DNA from 2 places in the Ruegeria sp. C6 genome. Region 1 is predicted to be linked to the other one. Evidence: riboswitches for the same ligand, from Rfam matches in the RefSeq annotation. Region 1 holds a riboswitch; the other holds the start of a gene.

Region 1 (3,769 bases):
GGCGGCTGGCTGATCGATACGCCCGGCATGCGCGCGTTGCGTCTGCTGGATGCGCAGGAGGGGTTGGATGAGGTATTTTCGGACATCTCAGACCTCAGCCTGGATTGCCGCTTCTCGGATTGTCAGCACGAGTCTGAGCCCGGATGTGCGGTGCAGGCGGCAATCGACGCTGGTACGCTTGATCCCGCGCGGCTGGACCGCTGGCGCAAGCTGCGGCGCGAAGACCAACACAATTCCGCTTCGGTGGCGCAGGCCCGCGCCCGTGACAAGGCTTTCGGCAAGATGGTGCGCAGCGTGATGCACGAGAAAAAATCCCGTAAAGGGCTATAACGAAGCTGGGCACCGACCTACCGGTGCCCAGCGCTATCAGGCGATCAGCCTAGGCCAGACTGCCGCATTCCGTCTTGCGAATGCACCGATATGGCCGATCTTGGACACTCCGAATTCGCTTGGTGCAAGCAGATGGCGCCCGGCTTTGGGTCCATAGAGATCGGCAAGACGCCAGACAGCATCCGGCGGCACCATTTCATCATCTGCGAAGGTAAACAGATCGACACGTTTGCCCAAGTCTTTCCAGCGGGCGGCGGGCAGTGTCGTGCCGATCTCTGGCACATAGCTTTTGGGGGCGGTGCACCATTTGCGCCATTGCCAATAGACTTGGGCAGGCAGGTCCGATCCAAACCCGACCAACCGCCCGGGCAGGTAGCCAAGCGCCTTGACCACCAGCGGCGCGTGACCATACCAAAACAACGCCGCCAAAGCGCGATAAGGCCAAGGGTGATCCGCCAGCGTTACCAGACCCGAACAGACACAGATCATCCTGTCAATCTGATCGATATCGGGTTGGATCGGGCCAAACATTCCGCCCAAGGAATGACCGATGCTCCATAGCTTGGCCTGCGGAAACCGTCGGCGCATCTCGGCCCGGGCGGCTGGAATGTCGATCAACGCCCAATCGGCCATGGTGACATTTGACCGCTTTTGCGAACCCACCAAAGAGTGACCAAAATCCCGGTAGTCATAGGTCAGGCAGGCCATGCCCTGTTCTTCGGCAAGCCATCGGGCGAAGTACTGATAGTAATCCCTCGGCACCCCAGTCGCACCGTTTATGACGACCACCTTTTCGGGGTCGGCAACCGGACGGTAAAGCCGCGCCGACAACATTGCCGGGTCGGACGGGATCTGAAAATCCTCGGTCACAACCGCCAGCTGCGTGTCCAACATGGTGCCCTCCAATACCGACTGAACTGATCAGTTCACCCGAAGCGCCTCAAGTCAAGGTTGACGTGGCTGGACCGTACGTCACTTGCCTGACGCAATCTTCTTGACTCGGGCACGGCGCAGCCGCTAGCCATGGCGCGATGGTTCTCGCGCCCAATCGGGCCGGGATGAAAAGGGAACACGGTGCGGTTCTGCCCGGATAAATCCGGAAAGAACCTAGTCCGAGACTGCCCCCGCAACTGTAAGCGGAGAGCAATGCCGAGATACCACTGGCCTTGAAGGCTGGGAAGGTCGGCAAAGCGATGACCCGCAAGTCAGGAGACCTGCCATCGGATGTAGAACCGAAACTCGGGCGGGGTGTCCGGGACGGGTTTGATCGTGCTCCGCAACGACCAACCTGTGCCACGCCCTCGCCTTGCGCGCGGAGGGCGCATTGATGATCTGGAAGACCAAAACACACGAATTCACGGCGACCGTGTGCCAACGTACTGGCGCACCCTGCCCCGCATTGGCGCAGATGGCGCGGGCTCTGACGCAGGCCATGTCGTCTGCACAGCCGATCACAAAACCTGAGTTCGAAATTGAAGGCAGCATAGACCTGTCGCACTGCCCAGAGGGGTGTACCGCCCGCTTTCGCGCCCAATGTGATCAGATCCGCGTATTCTGCGGCGCCGATCCTGAAACTGCGATCGACCGGCTTGATGACTACGCTGACATGATGTTCGGGACCGAGTTCAGCAGCCTGCCCTCTGACCTGCTGAGGAACCATCCGTGCGCCATGCTTGAGGCTTCGCTTCTGGTACCACATACCGGTGGCGAAATCTCGCCACATGTTGGTGTCTAGGCCGTCAAACGGCTTGAACACGGGCCGGTTCAACGGCCCAAAGCATCTGGGCATTTGTCTCGACTGCGCAAGGACGCACCGTACGCAATCGCTTCAATGCCGCCTCAGGCCGTTCACCGCATTCAACCATCAGACGCAGAACCACCATCCCGGATCGGCCACAGCCACCACGGCAATGCACTAGCACACGGCCACCACCTGACAACGCCTGACGGGCAGTCGCGCCAACGCGGGGCCAGCGCTCCACAATCTCCTTGGGTGGCGTGCCAAAATCTTCGATCGGCAAATGCACCCATCTGCTGGCACGCCCCTGAATATCAGCGCCAAAATTCCGCGCACCATCCTGAATCATCTCGACCTCAGTGGTCATCGAGATCACAAGTCCCGGCTTCCAGTCTGCGATAAGATCAAGGTCTTCTGTATACGTTCCTCCACGCCCAGGCATTGAGGACAAGGCCAACGTACCTCCGCCAACCTGCAACGCATAAACCACCAGTTGCGACATAATCTCCCCCCAAACAAACTTCACCCAACAACATACTGGTCCAGTAAATAGAATAGAGTGGATTTTAGCCGCATACCCACGCATTCCAAAATGAAAATCGTCCCGGCTGGCTGTGGACGCGGGCGGCGGGGGCCTCTACGCTGCGGCGTAACGCGAATCCGACAGAGCAGACATGACCGAGACGCCCAGCCCCGCCTACCAGGTTCTTGCCCGCAAATACCGCCCCGAAACCTTTGCCGATCTGGTCGGTCAAGACGCCATGGTGCGCACTCTGAAAAACGCCTTCGAGGCGGACCGGATCGCGCAGGCCTTCATCATGACCGGCATCCGCGGTACCGGCAAGACGACGACCGCTCGGATCATAGCCAAGGGTATGAACTGCATCGGTCCCGATGGCAGCGGCGGCCCTACCACCGAACCCTGCGGTCAATGTGAACACTGCGTAGCCATCATGGAGGGCCGCCATGTCGACGTGATGGAGATGGACGCCGCCAGCCGCACCGGTGTCAATGACATCCGCGAGATCATCGACAGCGTACGCTATCGCGCTGCATCCGCGCGCTACAAGATCTATATAATCGACGAGGTTCACATGCTGTCGACCAGCGCTTTTAACGCGCTGCTCAAGACGCTGGAAGAACCCCCCGAACACGTGAAGTTCATCTTTGCCACCACCGAGATTCGCAAGGTCCCGGTGACCGTCCTGTCCCGTTGCCAGCGCTTTGATCTGCGCCGGATCGAGCCGGAGGATATGATCGGACTGCTGCGCAAAATTGCAGGTGCCGAGGGGGCACAGATTGCCGAGGATGCGTTATCGTTGATCACCCGGGCCGCCGAGGGATCGGCGCGGGATGCGACCTCGCTGCTTGATCAGGCGATCTCGCACGGGGCCGGTGAAACCAGCGCGGATCAGGTGCGCGCGATGCTGGGGCTGGCCGATCGGGGCCGGGTGCTGGATCTGATGGATATGATCCTGCGCGGCGATGCTGCAGGCGCGTTGACCGAGCTGAGCGGGCAATATGCCGAAGGGGCTGATCCACTCGCCGTCTTACGCGATCTGGCTGAAATCACGCATTGGGTTTCGGTGGTCAAGATCACCCCGGATGCCGCCGAAGATCCCACCGTTTCCCCCGACGAACGCGCCCGAGGTCAACAAATGGCCGAGGCTCTGCCCATGCGAGTCCTTACACGCATGTGGC
Region 2 (3,769 bases), 190 kb from region 1:
GGAAACTGTCAGTAAACCATTGTGCGGCCGAGATAAACAAAAGTGTCGATCCTTGCGGGCACATCAAGGTAAGCGGGCTGCCATCCATTTGTGTCCGTCGGCGAAAGAGATCAACAACTTCGCTTTCCGACGGCAGGACGGGTGAGAGGTCTTCTGGCGTTGTATGCCGACCGATCCAGCGATGGGAAAACACGCCGGGCCATGTCGTGTAGTCTGCGCCCATCGTATAGGGCCGCGGTCGGTGGATCTTCGCGGCGTTTGCAAGCCTGATCGCGGCCAAATAGCTCGTAACGGGTGGGGAGATCTCGAATCCGAGTTTGATCAGATCATCAACGTCCAGCATCAATACATCTCCGTTTGGTCATCGATTCGGGAACCGGGCGCGGGCCAAGCTCAGATAGGTTCTGAGCCGGATCGCATTAATCGGTCCTAAAGGTTCGTGATCTGCCGTGACACGCCAGGGCGAGAAGCTCATCGCGTCTCCATTCTGCGGATCAAATTCTGCACCTTTGGGAATCGTGATATCCGCCACGGGCGTGACGGTATGATGGTACGGATCAAGAGGTGCATCTGGTTGCGGGTCGCATGCCCACCCGATGCGATTGTCGAGCACATCGAATTCGTCGGCCGGGCGCGGGGGCTCAATCACACACAGCTCGAAGTGATTATCTCCATCGGCCACATCTTGCCGCAAACACTGCCCGATCCCATCTGGGTCGTCTACCGGATGTGCCGGAATTTTTGGTTTCGCGCTGCGGGCCAAGTATCTGACCGTTAGATCGGGGCCCAGCCGATACGGTGTTGTCGACCAGAAATGGACCTCAAAAGGCGAGTGCATATAGTTCGAGGCAAAACCACTCGCGACGCGAAACTGACGCTTGCCTTCACGAGTGAGGAAGGCGCGAAATCCTGCGCGCAGCCCTTTGGTGATCAACCTAAGGCTCCATTTTCGTCGCCCTTTGATCGCGTGCTGGACCGCTTGTAATGTGGCGACAAGCCTGCCCAATCGCTCATATTCATCGGGGACGTAGCTGGGAAACACATCCTGATCGACCAATACGAAATCGAACTCGTCGCTGAGTTGTGTGGTCCCCAGATGCGCAAGTGCCTCGGCGTCGATCAGCTTGGGGCCTGGCACGTCAAAAAGCTTGATCGCCATCCCGTGGGCATCCGATTTCCGGTCATCCAGATGCGCGCCGTTGGAAAAGCGAAGTGCGGCTGAATAGGCAGCGGGCTGTTCAAACAGGCCGTGACGGAACTGTTCTGGTAGATCGTTTCTGACAGTGAATGTTGCAGCCACGCACCCGTGACTGCGCCCATGCTGAGCCCTTAAGCGATGGCCTTTCCACCGTGCAACGGCCTCGAGATTGTGGTCAATGACATCATCAACAATATCCGGCGGCAATGCGTTTTGCGAAACATGCGTCAAAGAACCGTCTCCTTGGATAAACCCAGGCAATGATCAAACAGGGGTAAGGCGCTGACAAAGCTAAACCTCTAAATTTGTTCAGCTTACCTCAGATTGTCTAATTTCCAAACACACCAACTATGGACAGCCGTGGCCAGACAAATTCGGCGCGCAGCCCAACCCATTCGGTTGGTGCTACGGACACGTGGTTGCCCGCGCTCGATCCTCGACCAGAGTTGGGTGCCTTCGACTTTATCATTGACGTGTCCGGTGTTCTCGGGCACTCAATCGATTGATGGTTCCCGGTGGTGTTGCCGCGGGATGAAAAGGGAATACGGTGAGGTTTGCCAAAAGGTGCCAATTCCGTAACTGCCCCCGCAACTGTAAGCGGTGAGCAAGGCCAAACAGCCACTGGTCCACAGGGTCGGGAAGGTTGGCCGAGCGCGGACCCGCAAGTCAGGAGACCTGCCATCAGATGTTTAACCAACCCGGGGCGGGGCGTCCTGGAAGGAGGCTTTGATGGCGCGTCAATCGCGTGTTTACATTGTCGGCAGCTTCCGCATGCGCTTGGAAACAAGTGGAGTGGACCATGCCAGATACGCCTGATCATTTCATTCTAGTCTGCGAAAGCTGCACTGAAGGGCTGCCCCTTGATGAAATTTGCGATGCGTTGACCGGGAAATTACATCGCAGTTTTGCGATCCGCGCGTCGTCTTGCATGGCAGGCTGCGATAGTCCCAGAACGGTTGGGTTCCAGGCCGTAGGAAAGGCGCAATACCTTTTTGGTGGCATTCAGACCGCGGATGAGGTGCAGGCGCTGGCTGAGTTTGCAGCGCAGTATCGTGAAAGCCCGGATGGCTGGACAAATGCCACTGATCGCCCGCAGGCGTTGTTCAATAAAACCCTCTCGCGCATGCCGCGGATCGAACAGGGGGCATCGCAATGACGTTGCGACCCTTTCTGATTGCCGAAAACCTTGAGTATTATGCCCTTAACGGAGATGTCCTGTTGCAGGGCGTCTCGTTCGAGTTGGACGAGGGTTCCATTCTAGCCATCGCCGGCCCGAACGGGGCGGGGAAAACGACGCTTCTCAATCTGTTGTGCGGCGCTGAGCCGCTGGCACTTGGCGATGTTCGGATCAAAGGACGCAGTCTGAAACAGCTCTCCGCCAAAGAGCGTGCGCGCATGATCGCAGTGGTAGGTCAGCAGGAACTGCCCGATGGACGCTTGGCGTTACGCGATTATGTTGCGCTGGGGCAAATACCCATCCGTGCGGACCGCTCTACCGAAGGCCACGCGCAAGAGCTGGACCGGATTTTAGACCTGACCGGTCTCGCCAATCTCGCGGACAAGCGCATGGCCCAACTGTCTGGAGGCGAACGTCAGCGTGCCCATATCGCACGTGCTTTGGCGCAGAACCCTTCGTTGCTGTTTCTGGACGAACCGACCAACCATCTGGATCCTGATGCAAAAGGGCGGATGCTGTCTTTGGTCGCCGAGCTTGGGATCACCGTGGTCATGATCGTACACGATCTGGTCATGATCCCCGAATTCGCCACACACGTGGCGCTGATGAAATCGACCCTCATGATCGAGTTTGGGTCGGTGGACAAGGTGCTGACACCCGAAAGAGTCCGCGAAACTTTTGGCGTTGATTTCCTCTGCTTTCTCCACGAAGGCCGCGTGATCCCGGCGCTTGATATTCGAAGAACCACAGTCTCAACTTAGTCGAAGGAACACACTGAGATGAAATACATCTGGCCCGTGGCGTTGGCCACCGCCATGGCAAGCGGTGCTGCTGCGCAAGAAGTCACCGTAGACAACTGCGGCGAACCGCTGGTTTTTGATACCGCGCCCAAGCGCCTGGTTGTGCATGACATGAACATGACCGATATGGCCTTTGCATTGGGTCTGCAGGACAAGATCGTCGGCCTGACCGGCATCACCGGCTGGTACAAGACCAGCCCTGATTTTGATGCCCTGCGCGGCGACATCCCCGAGCTTGCGCCGAAATATCCGACCGTCGAAAACCTGGTGGCGGTTGAACCCGACCTGTTCTTTGCCGGTTGGTACTATGGCATGAAGCCGGGTGGTGATGTGACCCCAGATACATTGGAACCGTTCGGAATCAAGACCTTGGTTCTAACCGAAAGCTGTGTCCATCTGGACAAGGATCGCCCCGAAGCCAGCATGGATCTTCTGTTTGGCGATGTGTTGCGCTTGGGCAAGGTGATGCAAGTCGAAGACAAGGCCGAAGCTCTGGTCTCGGGCTGGAAAGAGCAGCTGGCAGCGATCGAAGCCAAGACTGCTGAACTGCCCAAGCCCCGCGTCTTTCTTCTGGATGGTCCTGCAGATGCTCCG

What was found. Region 1 has a riboswitch for cobalamin ahead of ACR0MJ_RS07830 (hypothetical protein). Riboswitches for the same ligand answer to the same signal wherever they lie in the genome.
Region 2: it holds a riboswitch for cobalamin, as region 1 does, so the genes downstream of both, ACR0MJ_RS08765 (DUF1636 family protein) here and ACR0MJ_RS07830 (hypothetical protein) in region 1, are expected to answer to the same signal.

What each region holds. Positions count from the first base shown of each region.
Region 1 covers NZ_JBQFRW010000002.1:51,144-54,912, forward strand. Annotated here, with positions in the region: gene rsgA (ribosome small subunit-dependent GTPase A) at 1-330, shown strand, start outside; gene ACR0MJ_RS07825 (alpha/beta fold hydrolase) at 367-1,224, opposite strand; cobalamin riboswitch at 1,346-1,566, shown strand; gene ACR0MJ_RS07830 (hypothetical protein) at 1,658-2,065, shown strand; gene ACR0MJ_RS07835 (phosphatase domain-containing protein) at 2,070-2,570, opposite strand; gene ACR0MJ_RS07840 (DNA polymerase III subunit gamma/tau) at 2,743-3,769, shown strand, end outside.
Region 2 covers NZ_JBQFRW010000002.1:237,585-241,353, forward strand. Annotated here, with positions in the region: gene ACR0MJ_RS08755 (peroxidase family protein) at 1-343, opposite strand, end outside; gene ACR0MJ_RS08760 (catalase family protein) at 362-1,429, opposite strand; cobalamin riboswitch at 1,688-1,895, shown strand; gene ACR0MJ_RS08765 (DUF1636 family protein) at 1,998-2,354, shown strand; gene ACR0MJ_RS08770 (ABC transporter ATP-binding protein) at 2,351-3,136, shown strand; gene ACR0MJ_RS08775 (ABC transporter substrate-binding protein) at 3,155-3,769, shown strand, end outside.